3 regions of the Pseudomonas sp. TE12234 genome follow, and region 3 is predicted to be linked to each of the others. Evidence: predicted binding sites of a transcription regulator. Region 3 holds the regulator's gene; each other region holds the start of a gene.
What was found. Region 3 encodes sigma-54, which starts transcription at its own class of promoters, with help from an activator protein. Its sites were predicted from a motif close to ANTGGCATNNANNTTGCTNT; they were not measured.
Positions count from the first base shown of each region.

Region 1: a site for sigma-54 is predicted at 5,722-5,741, ahead of flgB (flagellar basal body rod protein FlgB). Genes of this name have one in related genera too.
Region 2: a site for sigma-54 is predicted at 4,816-4,835, ahead of ACVWYU_RS10000 (pilin). Genes of this name have one in related genera too.

Region 1 covers NZ_JBSSEP010000024.1:84,675-94,895, reverse strand. Annotated here, with positions in the region: gene ACVWYU_RS27690 (MFS transporter) at 1-951, shown strand, start outside; gene ACVWYU_RS27685 (flagellar brake protein) at 1,016-1,762, opposite strand; gene ACVWYU_RS27680 (flagella synthesis protein FlgN) at 1,855-2,322, opposite strand; gene flgM (flagellar biosynthesis anti-sigma factor FlgM) at 2,372-2,698, opposite strand; gene flgA (flagellar basal body P-ring formation chaperone FlgA) at 2,863-3,624, opposite strand; gene ACVWYU_RS27665 (chemotaxis protein CheV) at 3,708-4,640, shown strand; gene cheR (protein-glutamate O-methyltransferase CheR) at 4,687-5,514, shown strand; gene flgB (flagellar basal body rod protein FlgB) at 5,784-6,191, shown strand; gene flgC (flagellar basal body rod protein FlgC) at 6,195-6,638, shown strand; gene flgD (flagellar hook assembly protein FlgD) at 6,654-7,376, shown strand; gene flgE (flagellar hook protein FlgE) at 7,408-8,724, shown strand; gene ACVWYU_RS27635 (ribonucleoside-diphosphate reductase subunit alpha) at 8,976-10,221, opposite strand, start outside.
Region 2 covers NZ_JBSSEP010000005.1:32,570-42,790, reverse strand. Annotated here, with positions in the region: gene ACVWYU_RS10035 (FAD/FMN-containing dehydrogenase) at 111-578, shown strand; gene ACVWYU_RS10030 (energy-coupling factor ABC transporter permease) at 575-1,264, shown strand; gene ACVWYU_RS10025 (hypothetical protein) at 1,328-1,543, shown strand; gene yacG (DNA gyrase inhibitor YacG) at 1,553-1,753, opposite strand; gene coaE (dephospho-CoA kinase) at 1,750-2,373, opposite strand; gene ACVWYU_RS10010 (prepilin peptidase) at 2,370-3,242, opposite strand; gene ACVWYU_RS10005 (type II secretion system F family protein) at 3,244-4,461, opposite strand; gene ACVWYU_RS10000 (pilin) at 4,882-5,301, shown strand; gene ACVWYU_RS09995 (BON domain-containing protein) at 5,610-5,963, shown strand; gene ACVWYU_RS09990 (DUF748 domain-containing protein) at 6,153-9,107, opposite strand; gene ACVWYU_RS09985 (class I SAM-dependent rRNA methyltransferase) at 9,201-10,217, opposite strand.
Region 3 covers NZ_JBSSEP010000006.1:92,412-102,632, forward strand. Annotated here, with positions in the region: gene ACVWYU_RS11865 (BolA family protein) at 1-47, opposite strand, end outside; gene ACVWYU_RS11870 (STAS domain-containing protein) at 162-467, opposite strand; gene ACVWYU_RS11875 (MlaC/ttg2D family ABC transporter substrate-binding protein) at 464-1,117, opposite strand; gene mlaD (outer membrane lipid asymmetry maintenance protein MlaD) at 1,129-1,596, opposite strand; gene mlaE (lipid asymmetry maintenance ABC transporter permease subunit MlaE) at 1,596-2,393, opposite strand; gene ACVWYU_RS11890 (ATP-binding cassette domain-containing protein) at 2,393-3,202, opposite strand; gene ACVWYU_RS11895 (KpsF/GutQ family sugar-phosphate isomerase) at 3,476-4,450, shown strand; gene ACVWYU_RS11900 (KdsC family phosphatase) at 4,450-4,974, shown strand; gene lptC (LPS export ABC transporter periplasmic protein LptC) at 4,982-5,554, shown strand; gene lptA (lipopolysaccharide transport periplasmic protein LptA) at 5,541-6,089, shown strand; gene lptB (LPS export ABC transporter ATP-binding protein) at 6,089-6,814, shown strand; gene ACVWYU_RS11920 (RNA polymerase factor sigma-54) at 6,998-8,491, shown strand; gene hpf (ribosome hibernation-promoting factor, HPF/YfiA family) at 8,566-8,874, shown strand; gene ptsN (PTS IIA-like nitrogen regulatory protein PtsN) at 8,887-9,351, shown strand; gene rapZ (RNase adapter RapZ) at 9,354-10,211, shown strand.

The DNA of each region.
Region 1 (10,221 bases), on a different contig from region 3:
TCGTATCTGGGGTTGGTGCTTGGACAACTGATTCTGGTCATGCACCCAGGACTGGGGCTCGAGCTGCTGATGTTGGTCGCTCTGTGTTTTACCTTGTGCCTGGTGCCGGTGGCCTTGACCCGACGCATTCACCCGGCACCCTTGCATCCGGCACCGATGGAGCCTCGGTTCTTTATCAAGCGGGTGCCGCAGTCGTTGAGTACGGTGTTGGGAGCGGGGCTGATCGTCGGCTCGTTTTATGGCTTGGCACCTCTGTATGCCTCGCAGCAGGGGTTGTCCACCGAACAGGTCGGTCTGTTCATGGGTAGCTGTATTTTTGCCGGGTTGCTGGTGCAGTGGCCTCTGGGGTGGTTGTCCGATCGCTATGACCGGGCGCTGTTGATCCGCAGTTTCGCTTTCAGTCTGGCGCTGGCCGCTTTGCCGCTGGCGATCATGGAGCGGGTGCCGCTGGAGGTGTTGTTTATCGCCGGTTTTCTCTGCTCATTGGTTCAGTTCTGTCTGTATCCGTTGGCCGTGGCATTTTCCAATGACCACATCGAGGGGGATCGTCGGGTATCGCTGACTGCGATGTTACTGGTGACCTACGGGGTTGGTGCCAGCATCGGACCGCTGGTTGCCGGGGTGTTAATGAAGTTGTTCGGCAGCCAGATGCTTTACGCATTCTTCAGCTTTTTTGCGTTGGTCCTGGTGTGGCGAATTCGTCCAAAAGCGGTGACCAACCTGCACCAGGTGGAAGATGCGCCGCTGCACCACGTTGCCATGCCGGACAGTATGTCGAGCTCGCCACTGGTGGCTGCACTCGATCCGCGGGTGGATGAGCAGATGGTGCAGGAACAGATGCAGAACCCGATACCTTCCGAACCGGAGTCTGCATCGGAGCCTGAAGCAGATACGCCTCCGGAGCAGCCGGACACGGGCAGCGAAAAAAGTTTCACCGAGGCCAGGCCATAACATTGAGGCAAAAAAAACGGGCAGTCACCGCAAGGGACTGCCCGCTTTTATTCAGACTTCTGTTTCAGAAGTCATCTTTGTCGAAGCGCCGCGCTTCGCGTTGCAGCTGATAGACGAACCGCTCGACCTGCCGTTGCACCAATCCGCTCATGTTATGGAAGCGCACACCGGCGAAGGTAGTGGAGATCTTTTCTTCAAAGTGCAAGTAACGCAACTCAACCGGGGCCATCATCTTGCCAAAAGGCAGGGCGGCCACGAAGCGGTCATAGACTTGACCCAATTGCAGGCTGCCAGAGATGTCGCCAGAGAAGCGCAGCTTGCAACCGGTAGCCGAGATGTCTAGCAACTTGCCGCTGATCGGTGCCTTGAGTTTCTCGCCATCCAGGTCGACGTCGACCAATTGTGCCAGTTTCAACGCAGCGCGGAACGCATTGCGGCGCTGATGGTAGACCACTTCATCGGGCAGTGCGCCGCGATAGCAACGAGTACCGCCGGATTCGTCGATGGTCAGCGGACCGTTGCTTTCCCAGGCAATACGCACGCCTTCGTGGAAGCCTTCGACCTTGAAGGGTTCGCCGGCCAACAAGTAACGTTCGCCGTCTCGGGGAATCATTTCGTCCAGGGCAATCATCTTGCTTTCACGATCAACGTCCACCAGATAGCTCTGGAAGCGCTGGCTGCGCTCATGAAACGTAATGATCAGCGGGTCATGACTTTCTTGCAGCTGGCGCAGGTTGCTGGAGATTTCCAGAGGCGTGCTAAGCACCTTGGGTGGCTGCGGAGCATCATCCGCATTTAAGGCATTGGACACGGTTAATCAATCTCCAGACAAGTTTTGACTACGGCTAGCCAGCATTTTGCCAGCATGTTTCGCGTCTTGATAGAGCGTGCTCATCGACAAGCTTAAGCCTGACTGAGCGGGCGCGGTTTCACAAGCTTGGAGAATGATCCGCTGGCATCGTAGAGCGCAGGAGGTTCGCCGCCGGTAAGAATTTTCAGCTGGGTAGCCGTAGCGGCTTGCTGTATCAGGATCGACTGGCCGTTGCTGGCATTGGTGGTCTGGCACTGGGCCAGGAGGTTGGTCAGCACGTCGCTCTGCGCCAGCAACTGTTCGCCAATGCTCGAATGGCTGGCCAACTGCTCCAGCCCGCTACGGTTAGTTGGCAAGTTGAGGCTGGCGAGAATTTCGCTGCGCTTGCGGCCATGCTGTTCGAGCAAAATGATCAATGCCTGTTTCTGTGCCAGAACGTTTTCGAGCAGGGGCATGTCGCGACCATGCAGGGCGAGGGACTCGGTCTGCAGTAACTCCAGCAATTGTTGCGCTGGAGCAAAATCGTCGGTGATCAGTTGCAGTAAATTAGTATCGTGCATGGCTGGCCTTGGTTTTTAAGCGTCCAAAAGCCTGGCGCAGGCCGTGGGCCTAGCGCTGGGCTTCGAAGTTGAGCAGTTTGCTGGCTACACGGTTGCTGTCGACTTTGTAGCTGCCATCGGCAATCGCTGCTTTCAACGCGGCCACGCGGGCGTTGTCGACGACAGGCTGATCGCGCAGCGTATCAGTGACCTTTTGCAACTGTTGAGCCTCATTGCTGAGATGTACCGATTCCCCGCTCTTAACGGTGCTGGCCTGTTCGGCCGGGGTATTCAGCGCTGCGGACTTGCCGGCGTCGGCCGTTTCCTTGCTCGCGCTGGTACGTGTACTGCCCGTAAGTGACGAGGAGCTGTTCAAACGGCTGAAATCGATGACCATGATAAAAAACCTCTGGGAATTTGGACGCTTGCCCTGTTTTCGGCCATCCCCTGCAAAACTTTAGGCCCATTTATCCGGGAGCTTGCGCGCGTCGGCGCTTGCCCCGCATGGAGCACAGTTTAGGGAACAGCCTCAGGAAGCGCCATCTTCATGAACAGGGAGCCCTACATGGCTACTTCCACCTGCCCCGGCGCGGTGACCTGAGCTTTGATGACCCGCTGCGAGTTGAGGTTCTTGACCCGGATCTGTTCATTCAAGCCACCGTTGGCCAGCGCTTCGCCTGGCATTCGCACGCTGAGCGTACCACTGCGCGCGGTAATCACCACCTGATCGCCCTTGCGAACGACTTCCGCTTGCTCCATGTGCACCAGGGTAATGACCTGGTCGGCGACCATTGGTCGGGTAAGTTTTTGCCCGATCGCCTGATCCATCGAGGTCAAATAGCCCTGGTTGATCATGCTGATATCGCGCTCACGCAATGTCACGTCTCCAGGCTCGACAATACCGGCGCGGCGCAGGGGGCGGGTGGTGGTCACAACGTCACGAAACAGGCGTACTTGAGCGGGTACGAAGACGGTCCAGGGGGATGCTCCCTCACACCGGACCTTGACCGTTACCCGGCCCAGTGGCTTGGCCGGACTCTCCAGCGAGGCTGTCAATTCCTTGTCGCACATCGGCATGCGCATGCGCGGATCGAGCTGGTTAACCTGGATTTCATAGCGACCTTCCGTTTGACTGGTGGCCAGATAGTCTTCTACGGTGAACTCAAGAAAGCCTTGGGTGACGCCGATAAGCATGTCAGGCAAGGTAACCGGGTCAGCAAGGGCAGGGCTGCCAGCGTTGAACAGGCACACAGTCGCCAGCACGCCGAGTAATCTGCGGTAGGGTGTGGTAAGGCGTCGAAAAAATGTCGGTTCTCTGTTCATAGAGAGATAAAAAGCAAGCGCCGTGCCGTTTAGAGATGAATGTGCGTCGCAACAACACTTAGCGTTGGTGTAGGAGTCTGGGCATGGCTGGTGTAATGGATTCGGTAAACCAGCGCACGCAACTGGTGGGGCAGAATCGCCTTGAGCTGTTGTTGTTCCGTCTTGACGGCCAGCAGCTCTATGGGATCAACGTGTTCAAGGTCCGGGAGGTGCTGCAATGCCCCCAACTGACACTGATGCCCAAGTCCAGTCCTGTCGTGTGCGGCGTGGCGAATATTCGGGGGGCGACCATTCCGATCCTTGATCTGGCGATGGCGACCGGCTCCGGGGGCTTGAAAGACAAGAACAACCCTTTCGTGATCATCACGGAGTACAACACCAAGACCCAGGGGTTCCTGGTGCGCTCGGTGGAACGCATTGTGAACATGAACTGGGAGGAGATTCATCCGCCACCCAAGGGCACTGGCCGCGATCACTACCTGACGGCCGTGACTCGCGTCGACAATCAACTGGTCGAAATCATCGACGTCGAGAAAGTGCTGGCGGAAGTGGCGCCGACACCGGAAGCGATTTCGGTTGGTGTGGTGGATGTCGAAACCCAGCACAAGGCGCTCTCTCTGCGTGTGTTGACAGTCGATGATTCGTCGGTGGCACGCAAACAGGTCACGCGCTGCCTGCAAACGGTTGGCGTCGAAGTGGTGGCGTTGAACGACGGTCGGCAAGCGCTGGATTACCTGCGCAAACTGGTCGACGAGGGCAAGAAGCCGGAGGAAGAGTTCCTGATGATGATTTCCGACATCGAGATGCCGGAGATGGACGGATACACCCTGACGGCGGAAATCCGCAACGACCCTCGCATGCAAAAGCTACATATCATCCTGCATACTTCGTTGTCGGGTGTGTTCAATCAGGCGATGGTCAAGAAAGTCGGTGCCGATGACTTCCTCGCCAAATTCCGTCCTGATGACCTGGCATCCCGGGTAGTCGACCGGATCAAAGCAGCAGACATTAGCTAGGGGCGTTCGGCCCCCGGCAGTCAACACGATTTAAGAGGCGGCAGCATTGTCAACGGGTAATTTGGATTTCGAACAGTTCCGGGTATTCCTGGAAAAAGCCTGTGGCATTTTGCTCGGTGAAAACAAGCAGTATCTGGTATCGAGCCGTCTCAACAAACTGATGGAGCAGCAGGGTATCAAGTCGTTGGGTGAGCTTGTCCAGCGCATGCAGACCCAGCCGCGCAGCGGTTTGCGCGAGCAGGTGGTCGACGCCATGACCACCAACGAAACCCTGTGGTTTCGTGATACCTACCCCTTTGAAGTCTTGAAGAACAAGGTACTGCCCGAAGCGATCAAGGCCAGTCCCGGACAGCGTTTGCGCATCTGGTCGGCGGCATGCTCGTCGGGACAGGAGCCGTATTCGCTGTCGATGTCCATTGATGAGTTCGAGCGGGTCAACATGGGCCAGTTGAGGATGGGGGTGCAAATCGTTGCCACCGATCTTTCCGGCACCATGCTGACCAACTGCAAGACCGGCGAGTACGACAGCCTGGCCATTGGTCGCGGTCTGTCGCCCGAGCGACTGCAGCGATATTTCGACCCGAAAGGGCCGGGGCGCTGGGTCATCAAGGCACCGATCAAGAGTCGGGTGGAGTTTCGTTCGTTCAATCTGCTGGACAGCTACGCCAGCCTGGGCAAGTTCGATATCGTGTTCTGCCGCAACGTCCTGATCTACTTCTCTGCCGAAGTGAAGAAGGACATCCTGTTGCGTATTCACAGCACGTTGAAGCCTGGCGGTTATCTGTTCCTTGGTGCTTCAGAAGCGCTGAACGGATTGCCGGATCATTACCAGATGGTCCAGTGCAGCCCTGGGATCATTTATCAGGCGAAGTGATTTTGTCGGCGTCATAAAAACGGGAGTCCTTATGGGGCTCCCGTTTTTTTGTGTCTGGCGAGTACCGCGCCAGGAGCTGGCAAGTGGTGTACTCGGGATTGGATGCCAGGCGGCAGAAAAGCGGCATCCGGCGGAAACCCGTTGCCGCTTTTCTGGCATTGCCGCCTAGCCTCTGCCCGCAAAGCCCCGGTTTACGGGGTTTTCTGACTTGGCATGACGCTTGCTATGTCCATCGTACGAAAAATCAGGTCACCCGAAGGTTTCCCGACATGAGCATCAGCTTCGATAAAGCGCTCGGTATTCACGAACAGGCACTGGGCTTTCGCGCCCAGCGCGCTGAAGTCCTGGCCAACAACATTGCCAACGCCGACACCCCGAACTACAAGGCCCGGGATCTGGATTTCTCCAAAGTGCTCGCGGCACAGAGCGAGAAAAACCAAAACGGCACCATCGCCTTGAACATGACCAACAGCCGTCATATCGAAGCGCAAGGGCTGGGCAATGGTGACGAATCGCTGATGTACCGCACGCCGATGCAACCGTCGATTGACCAGAACACCGTGGACGCCCAGCTGGAACAGTCGAACTACGCGGAAAACGCGATTGGCTTCCAGGCCAGCTTCACCCTGCTCAACAGTAAATTCAAAGGGCTGGTGTCAGCCCTGCGTGGAGAGTAAGCCATGTCTCTATCCAGTGTTTTCAACATTGCCGGTAGCGGCATGAGTGCGCAGACCACTCGCTTGAACACCGTCGCTTCGAACATTGCCAACGCCGAAACCGTCTCGTCGAGCATCGACCAGACCTACCGCGCGCGTCACCCGGTATTCGCCACCATGTTCCAGGGCGGTCAGAGCGGCGGCAGCGATTCGTTGTTCCAGAACCAGGACGCTGCCGGTCAAGGCGTGCAGGTCATGGGCGTGGTCGAAGACCAGAGCAACCTCGAGGCGCGCTACGAGCCGAACCATCCGGCCGCCGACGCCAAGGGCTACGTCTATTACCCGAACGTCAACGTGGTGGAAGAGATGGCGGACATGATTTCCGCGAGCCGCTCGTTCCAGACCAACGCCGAAATGATGAACACGGCCAAAACCATGATGCAGAAAGTCCTGACCCTCGGTCAGTGATAAGGGGCGATTCAGATGAGTGTTAGCGATACCACCAGCAGTTTGAGCCTCAACGATATCCTGGCCAACTCCTCCATCAAGACCAACACCACGACGAATGGTCTGGCGTCAGCAACCAGCAGTGCTACGGGCAACCAAGCCTTGGGCAAGGACGCGTTCCTGCAATTGCTGGTCACGCAGCTGAAAAACCAGAACCCGCTGGAGCCGCAGGACAACGGCGCGTTCGTGGCCCAGTTGGCCCAGTTCAGCAGCCTGGAGGGGATCACCACGCTCAACACCACCGTGAGCGGTCTTGCCAGCAACTACAACTCGTCGCAAGCCCTGCAGGCTTCCTCGCTGGTGGGGCGTTCGGTCATCGCGCCGAGCGACAAGGCTGTGGTCGACACCACCAAGAGTCTCAGCGGTACGGTCGTCGTTCCGTCTTCGGTCGCGGACGTCAGCCTGAAAATTACCAATGCCGACGGCAAGACCGTACGCACCATCGACATGGGGTCTCAGAGCGCGGGCAATGCCAGCTTCATCTGGGACGGCAAGGACGATTCCGGTGTAACGGTTCCTGCGGGCACTTATAGCTTCGGGGCTGCGAGCACGATCGACGGTCAGTCCGTATCGCTTGTCACCAATCTGCCCGCCACGGTCAACAGTGTGACCATCAGCCAAACCGGCGGTGAGTTGATGCTCAATCTGGCCGGGCTGGGCAGCGTCGCCCTGTCCAAAGTACAAACCATTGGTATGTAAAGCCGACTAACCCGGCACAAAGGAGTGGATTATGTCTTTCAACATCGGCCTTAGCGGTCTCTTTGCAGCCAACAAACAACTGGACGTAACGGGCAATAACATCGCCAACGTCGCGACCACCGGTTTCAAATCGTCCCGTGCAGAATTCGAAGACGTGTACTCTGCGACTCGCCTGGGTACTGGCAGCAAGACCGTCGGCAACGGCGTACGTCTGGCCAACGTCTCTCAGCAGTTCAGCCAGGGTGATGTGAACAACACCGGTAACGTGCTCGACATGGGGATCCAGGGCAACGGCTTTTTCGTCCTGAGCAACAATGGTTCGCTGACGTACACCCGTGCCGGTACGTTCAAGACCGACAAGGACGGCTACGTCACCAACAGCGACGGCACTGCACGCCTGCAAGGTTACGGCGTCGACTCCAATGGCAAGATCGTCAATGGTGTATTGACCGACCTGCGAATCGATACATCCAACCTGGCACCAAAATCCACCAGCAGCGTTTCATCGACCATCAACCTGAACTCGACGTCGCCGGTAATCGACCAGACAGTCGCGGCGAACGCTTTCGATCCGTCCAAGACCGCGACGTTCACCAAGTCGTTCAGTACCCCGATTTACGATACTCAGGGCAACCAGCACACCATGGATCAATACATGGTCAAGACTGGGGCGAACACTTGGGATACCTATACCCTGATCGATGGTCGCAACCCGGACGGCAGTGACCCTACTGCTGCCGCGACGCCTCCGGTAGCATCGACGATGACGTTCGATAGCAGCGGAAAGCTGGTATCGGTCAGTACACCTCCTGGTCCGGTCATCAGCAGTGACCTGAAGATCAGCAACTGGACGCCGGGTACCGTGACCAATGGCGTGTGGGCAGCCAATGGGGCTTCTGCCGATCCGGCAGGTGTGACCATCGCCATGGCCAACACCACTCAGTTCAACGCTGACACCGCACGTTCGATTCCGTCGCAGAACGGTTACGCCACCGGCCAGATCACCAACCTGACCATCGACGGCAGTGGTGTGTTGCTGGCCAACTTCAGTAACAACCAAACAAAGCCCATCGGCCAGATTTCGCTGGCCAGCTTCACCAACGAACAAGGCCTGCAGCCCGTTGGCGGTACCAGTTGGAAAGAGACCTACGCGTCGGGTATTCCAGGCTACGATGCACCGCAGACCGGTACTCTGGGCTCGCTGGTTTCCAACTCTCTGGAAGAGTCCAACGTCAATCTGACCAACGAGCTGGTTGACCTGATCAAGGCGCAGAGCAACTACCAGGCGAACGCCAAGACTATCTCCACCCAAAGCACCATCATGCAGACCATCATTCAGATGACCTGATACTGGATAGCGCTGCATAAAAAGCCCCTCGTCAGAGGGGCTTTTTTGTGGAAGCTGAATTGGTCGACCCTGTAGGAGCGAGCGTGCTCGCGATGGACGTTAACGATCACGCGTTCCTGCTGATTAACCGTGTTGCTTTCGAGTACATCACGAGCAAGTTCGCTCCTGCGAGAAGCAAAAGAAAACCCCCGATCGGCCAGAGGCCCACCGGGGGTTTCAGACAAGCACCTTACGACGCTTGCAGGTTCAGCTTATTGGCAAGCTTCGCAATCCGGCTCGTCAATGGCGCAGGCCTTCGGCACGGGCGCTGGACCTGCTGGCGCAGCCAGGACCGAGTCGTCGCCGTGGTTGCCGCCACTGGAAACAGCGTTCAGCTTGCCGGTGTTGATGGTCGACTTTTCGGTGCTGGTCGCGGCCAGGGCGCGGAGGTAGTAAGTGGTTTTCAGACCACGGTACCAGGCCATGCGGTAGGTCACATCCAGCTTCTTGCCTGAAGCGCCGGCGATATACAGGTTCAGGGACTGTGCCTGGTCGATCCACTTCTGACGACGGCTTGCCGCGTCAACGATCCACTTGGTGTCCACTTCGAAGGCCGTCGCGTAGAGCTCTTTGAGTTCTTGCGGGATGCGTTCGATTTGCTGCACGGAACCGTCGTAGTACTTCAGGTCGTTGATCATGACCGAGTCCCACAGACCGCGAGCCTTCAGGTCGCGAACCAGGTACGGGTTGATCACGGTGAATTCGCCCGACAGGTTCGATTTCACATAGAGGTTCTGGTAGGTCGGTTCGATCGACTGCGATACGCCAGTGATGTTGGCGATGGTTGCGGTCGGTGCGATGGCCATGATGTTGGAGTTACGAATACCTTTTTGAACGCGGGCGCGCACTGGGGCCCAGTCCAGGGTTTCGTTCAGGTCAACGTCGATGTACTTCTGGCCGCGTTGCTCGATCAGGATCTGTTGCGAATCCAGCGGCAGGATGCCCTTGGACCACAGCGAACCCTGGAAGGTCTCGTAGGCGCCGCGCTCGTCGGCCAGGTCGCAGGAAGCCTGGATCGCGTAGTAGCTGACCGCTTCCATCGACTTGTCGGCGAACTCGACGGCAGCGTCGGAACCGTAAGGGATGTGCTGCAGGTACAGCGCGTCCTGGAAGCCCATGATGCCCAGGCCGACCGGACGGTGCTTGAAGTTGGAGTTCTTCGCTTGTGGCACCGAGTAGTAGTTGATGTCGATCACGTTATCGAGCATGCGTACGGCAGTGTTCACAGTGCGTTGCAGCTTGGCGGTGTCCAGCTTGCCGTTGACGATGTGGTTCGGCAGGTTGATCGAGCCCAGGTTGCAAACGGCGATTTCGTCCTTGTTGGTGTTCAAGGTGATTTCGGTGCACAGGTTCGAGCTGTGGACCACGCCGACGTGCTGCTGCGGGCTGCGCAGGTTGCACGGATCCTTGAAGGTCAGCCATGGGTGGCCGGTTTCAAACAGCATGGACAGCATTTTG
Region 2 (10,221 bases), on a different contig from region 3:
TCAATTGCGACAAGCAGAAAGCGTTAAGCGGTAAACCGCGTGACTGGGCACTCGGAAACGGCGGTGTAGACTGATGGCCACCACTCGTACGATCGACCAAGGGGTTGAATGTGAAATATTGGACGGTGTTGTTGCTCGGGCTTCTACCCCTCTGGGCCAATGCGCTCGAGGTCGGCGAGCATGTGGCGCCCTGGACGCTGCTTGATCAGTTCGATCAGGCCTTTACCCTCGATAATCGCACGCAGACGCTGCTGGTGGCTCGCAGCATGGAGGGGGCCAAGTTGGTCAACGCTGCGTTGCAAGGCCAGCCCAAAGGCTATCTGGAGGCTCGCCATGCCGTGTTTCTCGCGGATATTCAGCGCATGCCACGGCTGATCGCCAAAATGTTCGCCGTACCGGCCATGCGCGATTACTCCTACCGGGTGATGCTGGACCGCGATGGCCGCGTTGCTCCGAGGTATCCCGGTGCCGTGGATCAAGTGCTGTGGTTACAGCTCAAGGACGGCCAGTTGGTGGCGCAGCACGAGTACGCCACGGCTGCGCAGTTGCGTGAGGCATTGGAGGCGTCTCGCCCATGATCGGCGCCGAGCTGCTGTCATCGCAAAGTCTGACAGTCGGCTGGCTGATTTATGTGCCGGTGTTGCTCTGGGCAATCTGGCGTGCGCCCTGGGTCGAGCTATTCACCGACAGCCGTCGCCAGCACTTACTGTTCGGCACGGTGTTCGCGCTGTTCATGTTGTGGCTGGTGCGGCGGGATTTCGATACCGGCGTGTCCTATCACTTCATCGGCATGACGGCGGTGACGCTATTGCTGGACTGGCCGCTGGCTATCGTCGGCGGGCTGGTGGCGCAGTTGGGGCTGGTGGCGCTCGGGCGACAGGATTTGATGGCGGTCGGGGTCAATGGCGCGTTGCTGATCCTGTTGCCGGTGCTGGTGACCGAGTGCTGCGCGATCCTGGTGGAGCGTGCTCAGCCGCGAAATCCCTTTGTGTATATCTTCGTGTCCGGTTTTTTTGCGGCGGCCCTGTCGGCGTTGCTGTGCCTGCTGTTGGCGTTGTGGCTGCTGTGGTTCGACGAGCGCTTTGAGATGCCGTACTGGCTGGAGGATTTTGTCGGGTACCTGTGGTTGCTGATTTTTCCCGAGGCTTTTATCAACGGCATGGTGGTCAGCGCATTGGTGGTGTTCTGCCCGGAATGGCTGGAGACCTTCAACCGCACACGCTACCTTTCGGCGCCCTGGAAGGATGACGATCCGAAGTCTTGACTCACATCAAACCCTGAGAACGCTGACGATCCCATGCTCGGCAAAACTTTCAGGAGTTTCGTCATGAGTGTTTACGAGTGGGCAAGGCAGGAGTTGCGCCAGAGTCTGGATTCGGCGCAAGCCGAGGGATTTGATCCCGGGTTGAGCCTGCGCGCCTTGCTCAGTGCCGTGGTGCAGCAAAGCAAGGCGGTACGCAGTGCGGAGGATTTGGCCGACGAGCTGCATTTCCTGGCGGAAAACCTCGACGACGGTCAGGACTACGGCTTCATGCGCCCCTGACGACGGTCATCAGTGACGCGGATCGAAATCGCCGCTGAACAACTCGTCCTCGGCATCGGGGGCCACTGGGATCTTGTGTTCTTCCGACGCCCAGGCGCCCAGGTCGATCAGTTTGCAACGGTCTGAACAGAACGGACGGAATTTGCTCTCGGGACTCCATTCGACAGGGGCGCCGCAAGTCGGGCATTCGACGGTTGGGGTTTGGCTCATGACTGGCCTCCACGCAAAGTAAGGTAAAAGTGATGCAGGCGTTCAACCTCGCTGTGCAGCCAGGCGAGGTCGCGGTCGTTGACCACCACCTCGTTGGCATGTCGTAGGCGATCCTGGCGGCTGGATTGGGCTTTGAGGATCGCCTGGACCTGCTGCTCGCTTGTCTGGTCACGCAGCAGAGTGCGTTCGATCTGAAGTTGTTCGGGGGCATCGATCACCAGCACCCGTTGAGTCATGGCGTACTGCCCGGACTCGATCAACAGCGGCGAAACCAGAATCGCGTAAGGCGATTTTGCCAGCGCCAGATGATGAGCGATTTCCTCGGCGATCAGCGGATGCAGCAACGCTTCGAGCCAGCGGCGTTCTTCCGGCACTTCGAAGATCAGTTTGCGCAGCGCGGCGCGATCCAGTTGTCCGTCGGCCAGCAACACGCCCGGGCCGAAATGCTCGGCGATCTTCGCCAGCGCCGGCCGTCCCGGTTCGACCACCCAGCGGGCAGCATGATCGGCATCGACCACATGCACGCCGAGGTCGATGAAATGTTGGGCCGCCGCGCTTTTTCCGCTGCCGATGCCGCCGGTGAGGCCGAGAATCCAGGGTTTTTCCACAGGGGTATTCATTTCAAACCGACAAACTGCCAATAGAAGTCGGTTATTTGAACACCCCAGAGCAAGGCAATCCAGCCAGCAATGGCCAGATAGGGCCCAAAGGGGATCGGTGTCGAGGTTTTTGCCTTGCGCAGGCGCAAGCAAATCAAGCCAATCACCGCGCCTGCGAGGGACGAAAGCAGGATAGTGAGCGGCAATATCTGCCAGCCACCCCAGGCGCCAAACATCGCCAACAATTTGAAATCGCCATAGCCCATGCCGTCCTTGCCGGTGATCAGTTTGAACAACCAAAACACCGACCACAGCGCCATATAGCCGACGACCGCGCCCCACAATGCATCCTGCAACGGTACGAACAGACCCAGACTGTTGACGATCAGCCCCAGCCACATCAGCGGCAGCACCAGCACGTCCGGTAACAGTTGATGCCTGGCGTCGATCAGGCTCATGGCCAGCAGTCCCCAGGTCAGCAGCAGAGTCATGCAGGCTGCCCAGCCGAAGCCGAAGTGCCAGGCGATGAATGCCGACACCAGGCTGCAGGCGAGCTCGGTCAGCGGGTAGCGTTTGCTGATCGGTGCCGCACAGGCCGAACAGCGTCCGCGCAGCAGAACGAAACTGAGCAGCGGAATGTTTTCCCAGGCCCGAATCCGGTGACCGCAGTGCGGGCACTGGGAGTGGGGGAGCAGCAGGTTGTAGGTCGGCAGCGGTGTTTCGCCGGGAAGCCCGAGAATGTCATGGGCCTGCATGCGCCACTCGCGCTCGAGCATTTTCGGCAGGCGCCAGATCAGCACATTGAGAAAGCTGCCGACGAGCAGGCCGATCACCCCGGCGATGACGACAAAGGCTAGCGGGTAGTGGGCAAGAATTTCGTTCAGGGGCATATCAGATCGCTGAGCCGAGTTGGAAGATGGGCAGGTACATTGCGACGACCAGGCCACCGACGATAACACCCAGCACCACCATGATGAACGGTTCCATCAGACTGGTGAGGTTATCGACCATATGATCGACGTCGTCCTCGTAGAAACCCGCGACCTTGTCGAGCATGCCGTCCAGCGTACCGGACTCCTCGCCTATGGCGGTCATCTGGATGACCATGTTCGGAAAGATACCGGAAGTACGCATGGCGAAATTCAGCTGCATGCCCGTCGAGACATCCTGCCTGATGCGTTGCACGGCGCGCTTGAACACGATATTGCCGGTCGCGCCAGCCACCGACTCCAGCGCTTCAACCAACGGCACGCCAGCGGCGAACGTGGTCGACAGCGTACGGGCGAAGCGGGCCACGGCGGATTTGTACATCAAGGTGCCCACCAGCGGCAGTTTCAACAACCCGGTGTCCATTCGGTCGCGAAAAGCCTGGGACGTCCTCAAGGCATGACGAATGGCGAACAACGCCACGATCATGACCCCGAGCATCATCCACCAGCTGTCCTGCATGAACCGCGACAAGCCAATGACCATCACGGTGAAGGCGGGCAACTCGGCTCCGAATCCCTGGAATACCGACTGGAATTGCGGGACCACTTTGACCAGAAGAATCCCGGTGACGATGATCGCGACGAACACCACCATCAGCGGGTAGGTCATGGCTTTCTTGATCTTGGACTTGAGGCTTTCGCTCTTTTCCTTATAAGTCGCCACCCGTTCCAACAGCGTATCCAGCGCTCCGGCCTGTTCGCCGGCGTCCACCAGATTGCAGTACAACTCATCGAAATACCGGGGCTTTTTGCGCAGGGCCGCGGCAAAGCTGTTGCCTGCCGCGACGTCCTGTTTCACGTCGTCCACCAGCGTGCGCATGGCCGGGTTATCGAAGCCTTCGCCGATGATGTCGAACGACTGCAGTAACGGCACCCCGGCTTTCATCATGGTTGCCATTTGCCGGGTGAACAGGGCGATGTCCTGGGCCTTGATGCGTTTGCCCAGACTGAGCAGCGACGGGGTTTTCTTGCGGACCTTACCGGGATTGATGCCTTGCTTGCGCAATTTCGCCTTGATCAGCGCCGGGTTCTGTCCGCTCAGCTCGCCGGTTATTCGGGCACCTTTGCGATCGGTGCCTTCCCAGGCATACACACTGATTTTTGCTGCTTTGACCGCCATGTTCAGTCCTTGGTGACTTGCCACTTCATGAATCCCGATTCGCCCGTTGTAGCCATCGTTGCAGTGTTCGCACCGGACTGGCTCATAGATCGTGAATGTGCCGATGCGTTCCTCGGGACAACTTTCTTGAGCCGGGCCTCGCGGGGGAGTTTCCGCCGGCCGGGGCCGATTGCCTGACCAGATCGTAGAAGGCGATGCCATGCATTGAAGTACCCGGGGCGCGATCTAGAGCCTAGTCAAACGGTGGAACCAGACCACCAGGGGTAGGTGACAAAAACTGTCAGATAGTGCGGATTCTGGGAGTAGGAAAGGGTGTTGGGCGGGTCGTGCACCCCGCCAACAGAGGGCACGGTGCCTGGCATGGGCTGTGCTCTAACAGCTTCAGATCATGAGAATTCGACTCATGCATGGAGGCTGTCAATGAACCAACAAAAAGGCTTTACCCTGATTGAGCTACTGATCGTGGTCGCAATCATCGGGATTCTGGCAACGTTCGCGATTCCTGCGTATTCCAAATACCAGGCCCGGGCCAAGGTGACGGCGGGGCTGGCGGAGATTTCGGCCTTGAAGGTGCCGTTCGAAGATGTCATCAATCAAGGCGACGATCCGGATCTGAAGACGGTGGGGGGCACGCCGACCACCTCCAATTGCACAACGACAGCGTCCGGTAAAGCGGCGGATGGCACAGGCACTATTGGCTGCAGAATCGTGAATGCACCCGGCCCGGTGCTGAACAAAACCATTACCCTGACGCGTACCCTGACGGGGTGGACGTGCGCCACCACGGTCGATCAGGACTATGCACCCAAAGGCTGCACGGGCGTTGCCCCGAAAGTCTGATCCATGACCTGATTGCCAGTACCCCGCCTTTCGCGGGGTATTTTTTTGTCCTGTTTTATACAAACCAGGTCTTCAGGAAAACCCGCGTTAATTCATGGCCTTAGGCCTGCGGTAAAACCCGCAACTTGCATGTAGGGAATTTCGAAGTCATGCATTTTGCATGATTCCGGAAATTTACGTTTTTTATAAGTTATTGATTTATATGCATTTATTGTTTATTTCAAAGTTGGCACAGCGTTCGCAATATCTCTGGTAACCCTGCTGAAAAGAAATCCAGCAGACTTTCCAGAAAAACAGGAGTTACTCGTATGAAGAAGTTCGCTATCGCTGCCGCTACTGTAACCGCGCTGACCCTGACCATGGCCAATGCTGCATTTGCACAGACTCAAGCCACCCAGGCACCCATGACGCTGGCGGCCGGTGAAATGACCAAAGCCGAGGAAGCTACTTCCGATACCTGGATTACAACCAAAGTCAAAAGTGACCTGCTCACCGAAAAAGGTATTCCTGGCACCGACATCAAGGTTGAAACCAACAAAGGCGTCGTGTCCCTGTCATCCACCGTTGCGGTGACTGACGCTCAGAAAGCCACTGCCGTGGCGATCACCAAGAAAATCAAAGGCGTCAAAGCGGTCTCCGCTGACGGCCTCAAAGCCGAGTAAGGCACGACTTCTCGCCTGGACTGGGAGAAGGCGCGGCAGGCGGGCCGAGTGATACGCCTGTCGCATCTGAGGAGTTCATGCGAACGGCCATAAGGATGTGGCCATTACAGGCCCCGGCATTCGTGTCGGGGCCTGTTCTATTGTGGCGCTGCACATTAACTGGAGATCAGTTCTCGCGTTAATTTTCCTTCACTCGGCGTCCAGATGCAGGGGCGTAACGACCTTGCCGTCCTTTTCCGCTTCGCCCAGTTGGGCATCGATAAAGTACACGCGGTCATCGGCGAGTTGGCACTTGTCGACCAGATAATCCTTGATGGCGCTGGCGCGATCCTGCCCCAACTGGCGCAACAGCACGTCGCTTGTACTCCAGAATTTGATCACGTCAGCGCGCATTTTCGCCGTGCGCTCCTCTTTGCCCAAGTCCTTCCATTCGGCGGGTGGCTGGGTTTTCAGGCGGGTGCGATAAATCCCTTCCAGCAGCGCGCCTTTCTCGTTATCCGGCACTACGAGCATCGAAGCCTGGGCCGGCACTTTGTCACCGCGGCGCTGGAGCATTTTGTAGTAGTTGTACTGGTATTCCCGTTCCAGTCGCTGTTCGGCGATCAACGGGCCGTCGCTGCTTTGCGCCGCCGTGCCTTCAATTTCCAGACGCAGGGCAGGACGCTCCTTGAGCGCGTTGGACAGTTTGACCAGCGCCGCTTCAGTGTCCTTGCTCAGGTCGCTGGAACCAGGGGCAAAAGACACACTCCCCAAGTCTTCCGAGCCACCGCCGCTGACCAGCCCGCCAATCAGCTTGAAGGGCGCCGCCGCGGCTTTCACGATCAGGTTGCGCAAGGACTGCCAGACGATGGGCATGATGCTGAACTGCGGGTTATTGAGGTCGCCAGTGACCGGCAGCTCGATGGAAATCTTGCCATCGACGTCCTTGAGCAAGGCAATCGCCAGTTTCAGCGGCAGGCTCACGGCGTCGGGGCTGTCGACCTTTTCGCCCAGTTGCAGTTGTTCGACCACCACTTTGTTTTCGGCCTTGAGCTGGCCTTTGGTGATCAGGTAATGCAGATCAAGATTGAGTCGGCCCTTGCGGATACGGTAACCGGCGAACTTGCCGGAGTAGGGCGTCAGCGTGGTCAGTTCCACGCGTTTGAAGCTGGTGGCGATGTCGAGGCTGGCCATCGGGTCGAACGGATTGACCGCGCCCTTGATGGTCACCGGTGCATAGCGGTCGACCTTGCCCTTGACGTCGACACTGGCGGGCTTGGCCTGGCGGCTGTCGATGGTGCCGATTTGCCCGTTGAGTTGTTGGATGGCGGTTGCAAAGTTCGGCGTCAGGCTGAAGTCGGCGAAGTTGGCCGAGCCGTCATTGATGGCAATCCCGCCGATATGGATGCCCAGTGGCTTGTCCTTGCTGGCGGCGGGTTTGGCGGCGGCAGGCCTGGCACCGGAATCAGCCGGCTGCGGAATCAACAAGTCATCGATGTTGGTGGTGCGGTCATCGTTGATCATGAAGCGTACATAAGGCTGCATCAGGTTGATCTTGTCGATCGACAGGCTGTCACCGTGTTGATAGTTCAGGCCTTCGACCATGACCTGCTGCCATTTGAGAAAGTCGCGGGTTTTCAGGGTGTCGAGCGTATGCAGCTGATCGACCTGGGCGCGCCCGGTAACGCTGAACGCCAAGGGTTCAGTGCTTTTCAGATTGACCGCCAGATCGCTGCCAAGCATGCCGCTGCGCAGTTCCAGGCGTATGAAAGGAGTGATGTAGGACTGGGCGACCCGCAGGTCGATGTCCTTGGTCTGGACGTTGAGTCTGGCGCTGATCGGGGCCAGATTGACCTCACCGTCTGCCAGAAGCTTGCCTTGCTTGCCCACGCCAGTGTCGAGCTTGAGGGTAAAAGGCGAGCCGTTGAGACTGTCGAACTTCTGCAGGTCGAGATTCAGTGGTCCCAATTCCAGCGCGACGGCCGGTTGTGCCTTGCGGTCGGCCAGATGCACCTGATAGTCGCGCAGTTGCACGTCGTTGAGCAGGACCTGCCACGGTTTGCTCGGTGGAGCAGGGGCCGGCTTGGGTGAATCGGCGGCTGCCGGCGTGCTGGCCGGTTCGGCGTTGGCCTTGGCGGCCGGTTTGGACGGCTGGCTGGCGAACAGCTTCTGCCAATCGAGTTGACCATCCGCTTCGAGGGCCGCCCAGGTTTCCAGCTTGTGGCTGCGGATTTTGCCGACCACTACCTGCTGCTTGGCCAGGTCCAGGGTGGTATCGCTGACGTCCAGCCGCTCAAGCTTCACCAGCGGCCGGCCATCCGGGGCCTTGATGGCGAAAGGTGCAACACTGACCGCGACATTGCTCAGCAGTAATTCGGTCTGCTTTGACAAGTTGAGTTTGTAGTCGGTGCTGAGATTGACCACCCCGCTTTCGAGGTCCAGGGGCACCGCGTCGCGCACGTAGGGCCAGAAGGACTTCATCTTGCCGTCAGTGATTTTCAGCTTACCTTCGGAGGCAATCGGGATCAGGCTGAAGTTACCCGTCCAGTCGACCTGCCCCCCGCCCGGGCCGATGGCGACCAATGTCATGTCGGCACTGTCTTCGGGGCGGGTACTGAGGTGTTTAAGCTCGAAATCGAGTTTGTCGTAGAGAAATTCGATGGGCTCGCTGGGGCGTTCATCCTTGAAGTGCACGACACCGCCGGCCAGATTGATCCGGTCTATGCGCAGCGGAAACGGTTTGGCATTGGGATCGGCAGGCGTCGGTTCGCTCTGTGGCAGTTTGAACAAGCCGAGCAGGTTGAGTTTGCCGTCCTTGCCGAAGAGGATCTCGGTCTTGGATTTTTCCAGTTCGATATCGGACAGATGCAGCGTCCTGGTCCAGAGGCTATCGAGCTGCAGGTTGGCGTACAGGCGTTCGAAGCCGACCTGCTCCTTGCCGGGCTCGCCGATACTCAAGCCCCAAAGGGTCACTTCGAGGCTGAACGGGTTGATTTCGATCCGCTGAAGGGTGGCGGGCATCGTGGCGTAGTTGGCCAGTTGTTGGTTGGCAACCCGCAGCGCGATGCCCGGTAAAATCAGAAAGCCCAGCAGACTGTAGAGGGCCAGAGCAGTCAACAAGGCGCCGATGGCGCGAATCAATCCTTTGTACATGTGTGGCTTCATCTGTCTGAATCGGAGTGCCTTGGAGTATGGCACGCGTTTCCGGTTCCGAAGCAAACAGCCCGTTCAGCATCTTTCAGATTTGTCTTACACGGATCAAAGCTGCAGGATCAGGGTTTTCAGCGGCGGTTGTTGATCCATGGACGGGAAATCGGCACCGGGTTTCATCACCGTCCACTCACGTACCGGCCGCCCGGCTTTCTCGGCGCAGCGCAGGACTTGTTCGCGCCAGTCGTCCATGCTGACCTTGGCCAGGTTGTTGCAGCAGATCAGCACGCCATTGTCGGCAGTGGTCAGCAATGCCGGCTTCAGCAGGCTTTGATAGTCGCGCAGCAGGTCGACGGTGCCGAAAGCACTCTTGGCCCAGGCTGGCGGATCAAGCAGGACCAGATCGTACTGGCGCTGTTCCAGGCGCTGATAGCTCGGCAGTTTCTGCCCGCGTCGCTGGCTGATCGGCAGGCCGGCCAATTGGCGGATGGCGGGGAAATAATCGGACTGAATGAACGTCATGGTCGGCAATTGCGGGTTGAGCAGGCCATTTTCACGACCGACGGCCAGATTGCCTTCGGCGAAGTCCAGATTGCACACCTCGCTGGCGCCACCGGCCGCGGCGCTGAGGCCGACCCCACAGGTGTAGGCGAACAGGTTCAGCACACTTTTGTTTTTGCTGTGGTCCTTGACCCAGCCGCGCGTGTTGCGCAGGTCGAGGAACAGCAAAGGGTCTTGTCCGGCGTGGCGTCCGCGGACCCGGTAATTGAGCCCCCATTCGTGGCCGACCAGATCTTGCAGCGCCGCTTCGTCGGCGCGGTAGACGGTGTCTTCGCGATCGATACGCGAGTTGCCACGGGAGCGGTCGTTGTAGACCAGCAGCAGGTCGAGGCCCATATGTTGGTTGACGATTTCATGCAGTTGCAGCAGCGCTTCGCGTTCCAGAGACTGGTGGAAACTTTGCACCAATAGTTGCGGGCCGTAGCGGTCAATCGTCAGGCCCCCGGCGCCTTCCTGGCTGCCATGGAACAGGCGATAGCAGTCGGTGCCTTGCTGGTGCAGTTCGGCCAGCAGGTCCTGGCGATATTCAAGGGCGGCGCGCAGCGCCTGATTCAAGGAAGACATGCTG
Region 3 (10,221 bases):
CCTGGCAACTTTCCTTCAAGGAAGCTCTTCACTTCGGTGGCCTGCATGCTCAACCTCAATCGGCGCCCTGTGCGCGCGGGTCGGACATCATACAAAAAAGCCCCGCGCCTGCGAACCCCGCGAAGCAGGACTCTGACGGGGGGCTTCTTTATCGATGCGGGTTACGGATGCGCCAACAGCTCGGTCAGCTCACTGACCTGGGCAATTTCGCGCATGTCTTCGGGCATCCCGCGGATGCTCAGCGCCTTGCCGGCCGCCTGGGCATCACGCATGAAGCACAGCAGCAAGGACAGGCCGACACTGCTGGACTTCTCTACCGCCGAACAATCAACAACCAACGCCGCAGCCTTGCTGGACTTGATCAGCGCCTGCCCCTGCTTGCGCAGGTCAGGGCCGGTGCGGTAATCCAGCACGCCGCTGAGCTTCAGCTCGCCGGCTTCGTCCATCTGGACTGCCGACTCACTCATTGCGCTTGCTGCCCGGAGGATTTCTCGGTGGATTCCTTGGCTTTGGCGACTTCGCCGGCCCAACCGTTGATCGTCTTGTCCAGGTTGTTGCCATTGCGCTGCATCGCATCGGCGAACTGATCGCGGAACAGCTTGCCGATGTTGATGCCGTTGATGATGACGTTGCGCAGCTTCCACTCGCCATTGATCTTCTCGAGCGTGTACTGCACTGGATAAATCGCGCCATTGCTGCCCTTGACGGTCATGCCGACGCTGGTGCGATCGCCGGACTCATCCTTGGCCGGGTCAACGACGATCCCCTGGTTGTTGTACTCCAGCAGCGCATTGCCGTAGAACTGGAACAGACCTTTCTTGAAATTTTCTTCAAAGGTTTTCATCTGTTGAGGTGTCGCTTTACGCGAATACTTGACCGTCATGATGCTCTTGGAGATGCCCTCGGCATCCACCACGGGGCCAACGATGGTGTTCAGCGCCGTATAAAAGTCATTCGGGTCCTTCTTGTACTTTTCTTTATTGGCCGCCAGGTCGGCAAGCAACCGATTGGTGGTGTCCTGTACCAGATCGTGCGCGGAAGGCGCCGCCACGGCGTTAGCTACCAACGGCAGCGCCGCGAGCAATACCAACAGGCCACGTCGCAAGATAGAGATCATTTAACAACTCCTCATTTGGCGTCTTTGCTAACGGTATTGAGCAGGAATTTACCGATCAGGTCTTCCAGCACCAGCGACGACTGGGTGTCATGGATGGTCCCGCCATCCTTGAGCAGGGCTTCTTCCCCGCCCACGCTGATACCGATGTACTTCTCGCCCAACAGGCCAGCGGTCAGGATGGATGCAGTGGAGTCGACCGGCAGGTTATCCACGCGCTTTTCCACCTGCATGGTCACTCGACCGGTGAACGTGTCGCGATCCAGATCAATTGCAGTGACCTTGCCGATGGTGACACCGGCCATGGTCACTTTGGCTCTGACCGTCAAACCGGCGATATTGTCGAAGTATGCATAAAGTTTATAGGTATCGGTGCTCGGGCTTGGCGACAGCCCACTGACCCGCAGCGCCAGCAACAGCAAAGCCAGGATGCCAGCCAGCAAGAAAAGGCCGACACCGATTTCCAGGGTGCGGTTTTGCATCAGAAATCTCCAAACATCAAGGCGGTCAAAATAAAGTCCAGGCCGAGCACTGCCAAAGAGGCATACACCACGGTCTTGGTAGTGGCACGACTGATCCCCTCGGAAGTGGGCTCGCAGTCGTAGCCTTGGAATACGGCGATCCAGGTCACGACAAAGGCGAAGACGATGCTCTTGATGATGCCGTTGAGCACGTCATCAGAGAACGTCACGCTGTTTTGCATGTTCGACCAGTAGGAGCCTTCATAGACGCCCAACCAGTCGACGGCCACCCACGAACCGCCCCAAATGCCCACCACGCTGAAAATCATTGCCAGCACCGGCAGGGAAATGAAGCCGGCCCAAAGGCGCGGGGCAATGATGTACTTGAGCGGGTCGACCCCGATCATTTCCAGACTGGACAGCTGTTCGGTGGATTTCATGTTGCCGATTTCCGCCGTCAGCGCCGAACCGGCACGCCCGGCGAACAGCAAGGCAGTCACCACAGGCCCCAGTTCGCGCAGCAGCGTCAGCGCCACCATCTGGCCGACCGCCTGCTCCGAACCGTAGCTGGACAGAATGTTGAAACCTTGCAGCGCCAGCACCATGCCGATGAACACGCCGGAGACCACAATGATCACCAGGGACATCACGCCCACCGAGTGCAGCTGCTTGACCAACAGGCCAAAACCGCCACCAATGCCGCCTCGCCCCAGAAGCGCGTGAAACAGAAACAGTGCCGAACGTCCGAACACCGCCAGCACGTCGATGCCGGCCTGGCCGAATCGGCGCACTCGTTCCAGTAATGAAATCTTGCGCATCAACGCTTCCCCAGAAGATCTGCGCGGTAGTCCGTCGCTGGAAAGTGATAGGGAACCGGACCGTCCGGATCGCCAGTCATGAATTGACGGATACGCGGCTCCTCAGAGTTCATCAGCTCGTCAGGCGTGCCCTGCCCCAACACCTGCCCGTCACCCACCACATAGATGTAATCGGCAATGCTCGCGGTTTCGGCCAGGTCATGGGAAACCACGATACTGGTGATACCCAGCGCATCGTTGAGCAAGCGGATCAGGCGCACCAGTACGCCCATGGCGATAGGGTCCTGGCCAACGAAAGGCTCGTCATACATGAGAATTTGCGGATCGAGTGCAATCGCCCGGGCCAGCGCGACACGGCGCTTCATGCCGCCGGACAGCTCGTCAGGCATCAGGTCGATGGCGCCCCGCAGGCCGACGGCCTGCAATTTGAGCAGGACGATATCGCGGATCATTTCGTCCGGCAGCTCGGTGTGGACACGCAGCGGAAAAGCGACGTTCTCGAACACATCGAGATCGGTAAACAGTGCGCCGCTCTGAAACAGCACGCCCATGTGCTTGCGGGCGTCGAACAGATCGCTGCGCGACAGCTTTGGCAGGTTCTGGCCATTGACCCAGACTTCGCCGATGGTGGGCCGCAATTGCGCGCCCATCAACCGCAAGAGCGTGGTCTTGCCACACCCGGAAGGCCCCATGATGCCGGTGACCTTGCCGCGGGGAATACGGATATCGACGTTATTGAAAATGCTGCGCGCACCGCGCTTGAAGGTCAGTCCCTTCAGCTCGACCGCGTAGGCGTTATCGGCACTCATCTAAACTCCTTGCGATGCAGCCTCTCACTCGGACGCCTGGCTTTCTGACAAAAGCACATCTCCCCGGGCGGGCCGAACTGGCGGCGAACTATATCACTGCAAAGGCCACGCGCCCAAGGCCAATGCCGGGCCTTATTCAGCAAGATGACAGGTGAGAATGCTTATTTAGAGGGATTGGAGAGCCGGGAATGATAATGCGCGACGAACTTGCGTGAGGGTTTCGATCATAACCGCTATAATCGCGGGCTTTTCATCAGGCTATACGATTCCGACATGAGCCAATCCAGCGACCTGATTCAATCTGCACAACGCACCATCCGCCTCGAGGTCGAAGCCGTACAAGGCTTGCTGCCGCATATCGACGCGGATTTCGTGCGCGCTTGCGAGATGATTCTGGCCAGCAAAGGCCGCGTAGTCGTGGTCGGCATGGGCAAGTCCGGGCACATCGGCAACAAGATCGCCGCTACCCTGGCCAGCACCGGCACCACGGCGTTTTTCGTCCACCCGGCCGAAGCCAGCCATGGCGACATGGGCATGATCACCCGCGACGACATCATTCTGGCCCTGTCGAACTCCGGCTCCACCCATGAAATCATCACCCTGTTGCCACTGATCAAGCGTCTGGGCATCCAGTTGATCAGCATGACCGGCAACCCGAACTCGCCGCTGGCCAAGGCCGCCGAGGTCAACCTGAACGTTCACGTCGAGCACGAAGCCTGCCCGTTGAACCTGGCCCCTACGTCTTCCACCACCGCCGCGCTGGTCATGGGTGACGCCCTGGCCGTCGCACTGCTTGAAGCCCGTGGATTTACCGCCGAAGACTTCGCCTTTTCCCACCCGGGCGGCGCACTGGGCCGACGCCTGCTACTGAAGGTGGACAATGTCATGCACGCCGGACAGGATTTGCCGCAGGTCCAGCGTGGAACCCTGCTCAAGGACGCGCTTATGGAGATGACCCGCAAGGGCCTGGGCATGACCGTCATTCTCGAAGCCGATGGCAAACTGGCCGGAATCTTCACCGACGGTGATTTGCGTCGCACGCTCGACCGCAGTATCGACATCCACAGCGCCACGATTGATCAGGTCATGACCGCCCACGGCAAGACCGCCCGCGCGGAGATGCTCGCCGCCGAGGCCCTGAAAATCATGGAAGACCATAAAATCAACGCACTGGTCGTGGTCGACAGCGAAGACCGACCGGTTGGCGCCTTGAACATGCACGATTTGCTGCGTGCGGGAGTAATGTAATGAGCACGGACCTGCTGCAACGCGGCCAACAGATCAAACTGGCCGTATTCGATGTCGATGGCGTCCTGACCGACGGCCGCCTGTATTTCCTCGAAGACGGTAGTGAATTCAAGACCTTCAACACCCTCGACGGCCAGGGCATCAAGATGCTGATGGCGGCCGGTGTGCAGACCGCGATCATCAGCGGTCGCAAGACCCCGGTAGTAGAGCGACGAGCAAAAAACCTCGGCATCGGGCACCTCTATCAGGGGCGCGAAGACAAACTGGTGGTGCTCGACGAGCTTCTGGGCCAACTCAACCTAAGCTATGAACAGGTTGCCTATCTTGGCGACGACCTGCCCGACCTGCCGGTGATTCGGCGCGTCGGCCTGGGCATGGCCGTGGCCAATGCCGCAAGCTTTGTGCGCGAACACGCTCATGGCGTGACCCAGGCCCGCGGCGGCGAAGGTGCCGCCCGAGAATTCTGCGAATTGATCCTGCGCGCCCAGGGCCGCCTCGATGCGGCAAACGCCGCGTACCTGTGAGCCAAACATGTCGTTGAAAAAAATTCGCAACATCCTGGTGTTTGGCTGCATCGCCGCGATTTTTGCCGCGGTCGGCTACTGGAACATCAGCCCGGAACGCTTCCTCGACAAGCAAGTGGCACCCGTCGACGAAAGCCAAATCGACTATTACGCTACCAACGCCCACAGCGTGCAGTTCCTGCCCGATGGCAGGCTTCAATACGAAATGACGTCTGACAAAGTCGAGCACCTGAAAGCAACCGACGTGACGTTGCTGACCAACCCTGACCTGAACATGTTCCGCGGCACCGAGTTCCCGTGGCACGTCCAGAGCGAAAAGGGTGAAGTCAACCCGGACGGCACGCAGGTTGAACTGATCGATTCGGTACGCATCACGCGTTTCGACGAAAAAAACCGCAGAACGCTGATCACCACCACCCGCATGACGGTGTTCCCGCAGCAGCAATATGCGCAGACCGAGCAACCCGTTAGAATCGACGGCGCTGGCGGCGTATCGACTGGTACCGGAATGAAAGCGTATTTGAAAGAAAGCAGGATACACCTGCTTTCGAACGTAAGAGGACAGTATGAGGCTCGTTAAAACCCTCCCTATTTTGCTCAGTCTGGGCGCAGCACTGGGAAGCGTGAGCGCCTGGGCTCTGCCGAACGATCAAGAGCAGCCTATCCGCATTCAAGCCGACGACGCCCAACTGGACGACAAGAATGGCGTTGCCACCTATAAAGGCGATGTGATCATCACCCAGGGCTCGATGATCGTTAAGGGCAACACCGTAACCATCACCCGCACCCCGACTGGCGACATCGATGTCGTGACTTCGGTGGGCAACCTCGCCTACTTCGAACAGCTGCAAACCCAAGGCGACACCAAGCCCGTCCAGGGCTGGGGTGTGACCATCCAGTACCACGCCTCGCAAAACCGCGTGGTGCTGATCGATCGCGCCAAAGTCATCGACAAGGACAACAACACCACCCAGGGCGAGAAAATCGTCTACGACACCGTCAAGAAGCTTGCGAGCGCTGGCCGTGCAACAGGCAACAAGGTCACCGAAGCGCGTCCGCGCATCGACATGGTGATCCAGCCGAAGAAGAAAACCGACGAGCAAAAGGCCCAGTAATGGCAACTCTGAAAGCTCAGCATCTGGCCAAGAGCTACAAGAGCCGCCAGGTCGTGCGTGATGTCAGCCTGTCCATCGACAGCGGTCAGATCGTCGGCCTGCTGGGCCCTAACGGCGCCGGCAAGACCACCTGCTTCTACATGATCGTAGGCCTGGTACAGGCCGATCAGGGTCGCGTACTGATCGACGATCTGGACGTCAGCCACCAGCCCATGCACGGCCGCGCGAAGGCCGGTATCGGCTATCTGCCGCAAGAAGCGTCGATCTTCCGCAAACTGTCGGTCGCCGACAACATCATGGCCATCCTCGAGACCCGCAAGGAACTCGACAAGGCCGGTCGTCGCAAGGAACTGGAAAGCCTGCTCCAGGAGTTCCACATCAGCCACATCCGTGACAGCCTCGGCATGAGCCTGTCCGGTGGCGAACGCCGCCGTGTGGAGATCGCCCGTGCCCTGGCGACCAACCCGAAATTCATCCTGCTCGACGAACCCTTCGCCGGCGTGGATCCGATTTCGGTGGGCGACATCAAGCAGATCATTCATCACCTCAAGGCCAAGGGCATTGGCGTGCTGATCACCGACCACAATGTCCGCGAAACCCTGGACATCTGCGAAACCGCCTACATCGTCAACGATGGCCAACTGATCGCCGAGGGCGACGCTGAAACCATCCTGGCCAACGACCTGGTCAAGGAAGTGTATCTGGGCCATGAGTTCCGCCTGTAAGCACTGAGGTGTCTGGCTAGTCGACGGGCGCTTGTCTCGATAAAAAATCAACATTTTTTTATTGTTACAGCGCTCTAGGCAAACACTTCAGTTTCGGGCATATAATTTGCTTATGTTTGGCGCTCCGGCGCCCTGTAGTGGATGGCGCATGTGCGCCGGCGAATAAGGTGTTAAGCCCCTGCCATGAAACCATCGCTAGTCTTGAGAATGGGCCAGCAGCTGACGATGACACCGCAGCTGCAACAGGCCATCCGCCTGCTCCAATTGTCGACCCTGGACCTGCAACAGGAAATCCAGGAGGCCCTGGAGTCCAATCCGATGCTCGAACGCCAGGAAGACGGCGACGACTTCGATAACACCGACCCCCTGGCCGACAACGTCGAACAGAAGCCCAACCCCGACATTCAGGAACCCTCCTACCAGGAAAGCGCACCGACGGTTGATAACCTCGAGGAAGGCGACTGGAACGAGCGCATTCCCAATGAACTGCCCGTCGACACCGCCTGGGAAGACGTCTACCAGACCAGTGCCAGCAGCCTGCCGAGCAACGATGACGACGAGTGGGATTTCACCACCCGCACATCGGCCGGCGAAAGCCTGCAAAGCCACCTGTTGTGGCAATTGAACCTGGCGCCAATGTCCGACACCGATCGCCTGATCGCCGTGACCCTGATTGATTGCATCAACAATCAGGGCTATCTGGACGAGACGCTCGAGGAAATCCTCGAAGCCTTCGATCCGGAACTGGACATCGAACTGGACGAAATCGAAGCTGTTCTGCACCGCATCCAGCAATTCGAACCCGCCGGTATTGGTGCCCGCAACCTGGGCGAATGCCTGCTGCTGCAATTACGTCAGTTGCCGGCCAAAACCCCTTGGCTGAACGAAGCCAAGCGCCTGGTCACCGATTTCATCGACCTGCTCGGCAGCCGCGATTACAGTCAACTGATGCGCCGCATGAAGCTCAAGGAAGACGAACTGCGCCAGGTGATCGAACTGGTTCAGAGCCTTAACCCACGCCCAGGCTCGCAGATCGAGTCCACTGAAGCCGAATACGTCGTTCCCGACGTGATCGTGCGCAAGGACAACGAACGCTGGCTGGTGGAGCTCAATCAGGAGTCGGTTCCACGTCTTCGGGTCAACGCCCAGTACGCCGGTTTCGTGCGTCGCGCCGACACCAGCGCCGACAACACCTTCATGCGCAATCAGTTGCAGGAAGCCCGCTGGTTCATCAAAAGCCTGCAAAGCCGCAACGAAACCCTGATGAAAGTAGCCACCCAGATCGTCGAGCATCAACGCGGCTTCCTGGAGTACGGCGACGAAGCCATGAAGCCGCTGGTTCTGCATGACATCGCCGAGGCGGTCGGCATGCACGAATCGACGATTTCACGCGTGACCACACAGAAATTCATGCATACCCCTCGGGGCATATATGAACTGAAATACTTTTTCTCCAGCCATGTCAGCACCTCCGAAGGTGGCGAATGCTCGTCCACGGCGATCCGCGCGATCATCAAAAAACTGGTTGCTGCGGAAAATCAGAAAAAGCCGTTGAGTGACAGCAAGATCGCTGGTTTACTGGAGGCACAAGGCATTCAGGTGGCTCGCCGCACCGTCGCCAAGTACCGCGAATCCCTGGGGATCGCGCCTTCGAGCGAACGCAAGCGGTTGATGTAGAGCCACGCCACAGCGTTCCAGTGGTAGATCATCTGATCTACCGCTTTATGCACTGGCAACGAAGGAGAAGCTGTATGCAAGTCAACATCAGTGGACACCAACTGGAAGTGACCGAACCTCTTCGCACCTACATCGGCGAAAAACTCGAACGATTAGAGAGGCATTTCGACAAGATCACCAACGTTCAGGTCACGATGACCGTCGAAAAGTTGAAGCAGAAAATCGAAGCCACGCTGCATATTCCCGGCAATGAAGTGGTCGCCAACGCGGAACATACCGACATGTACGCGGCGATCGACGCACTGACCGACAAGCTGGACAAACAACTCAAAAAGCATAAGGAAAAGACCCAGAGCCTCCTTCAGGGCGCTACGGGTCGTTAACACTCCCAACCCATGATCCGACTTGAAAGCATCCTGACCCCCGGCCGTTCCCTGGTGAACGTGCCGGGCGGCAGTAAAAAGAAAGCCCTCGAGCAAATTGCCAACCTGATCGCCCGGGAAGTGCCGGATCTGGAGATGCAAGATGTCTTCGAGGCTTTGATTGCCCGCGAAAAACTCGGCTCGACCGGTTTTGGCAACGGTATCGCCATTCCCCACTGTCGCCTGAAGGGTTGTACCTCGCCCATCAGCGCTTTGATGCACCTTGACGCCCCCATAGATTTCGACGCCATCGATGGCGCACCGGTTGACCTGTTGTTCGTTCTGTTGGTCCCGGAAGCTGCTACCGATGCGCACCTGGAGCTTTTGCGCCAGATCGCCAGCATGCTCGACCGCAAGGAAGTGCGCGAAAAACTGCGCAGTGCCCCGAGCAATGAAGCCTTGTATCAGGTTGTCCTGAACGAGCAAAACGGTCAGTAATCATGCGTTTGATCATCGTCAGCGGCCGTTCCGGCTCGGGTAAAAGTACCGCCCTCGATGTGCTTGAGGACAACGGCTACTACTGCATCGACAACCTGCCTGCCGGGTTGCTGCCGGAACTTGCCGAACGCTCGTTGATTCACACCGAGCTGGTACAGCCACTCGTTGCTGTCTCCATCGATGCACGCAACCTGCCGAGCCACCTGTCGCGGTTTCCCGAGCTGCTGGAAGAAGTCCGCAGCCGGCATATCCAGTGCGATGTGCTGTACCTGGACGCTGATGAAGAAACCCTGCTTAAACGCTTTTCCGAAACCCGTCGCCGTCATCCACTGAGCAGTGCCAATCGCTCGCTGGCCGAGGCGATCAACGATGAAACCAGCTTGCTCGGCCCCATTGCCGACCTCGCCGACCTCAAGGTCAATACCACCAACCTTAACCTGTATCAGTTGCGCGATACGATCAAGCTGCGCCTGCTGAACCAGCCGGAACCCGGTACGGCGTTTCTGGTGGAATCCTTTGGCTTCAAGCGTGGCATGCCGGTGGACGCCGATCTGGTGTTCGACGTGCGCTGCCTGCCCAATCCCTACTGGAAACCCGAGCTTCGGGCGCTGTCCGGGCTTGATCAACCCGTTGCCGAGTACCTTGCTGCCCAGCCGGATGTGGAAGAAATGTTCCAGGATATTTCTACATATCTGCTCAAATGGTTGCCCCGCTTTGCCGCCAGCAACCGCGCCTATGTCACTATTGCCATTGGCTGCACCGGCGGGCACCACCGATCTGTCTACCTGACCGAACGCCTGGGCAAGACGCTGCAACAATCCCTGAAGAACGTCCAGGTTCGCCACCGCGACCTCAGCTAAAGGATTCACA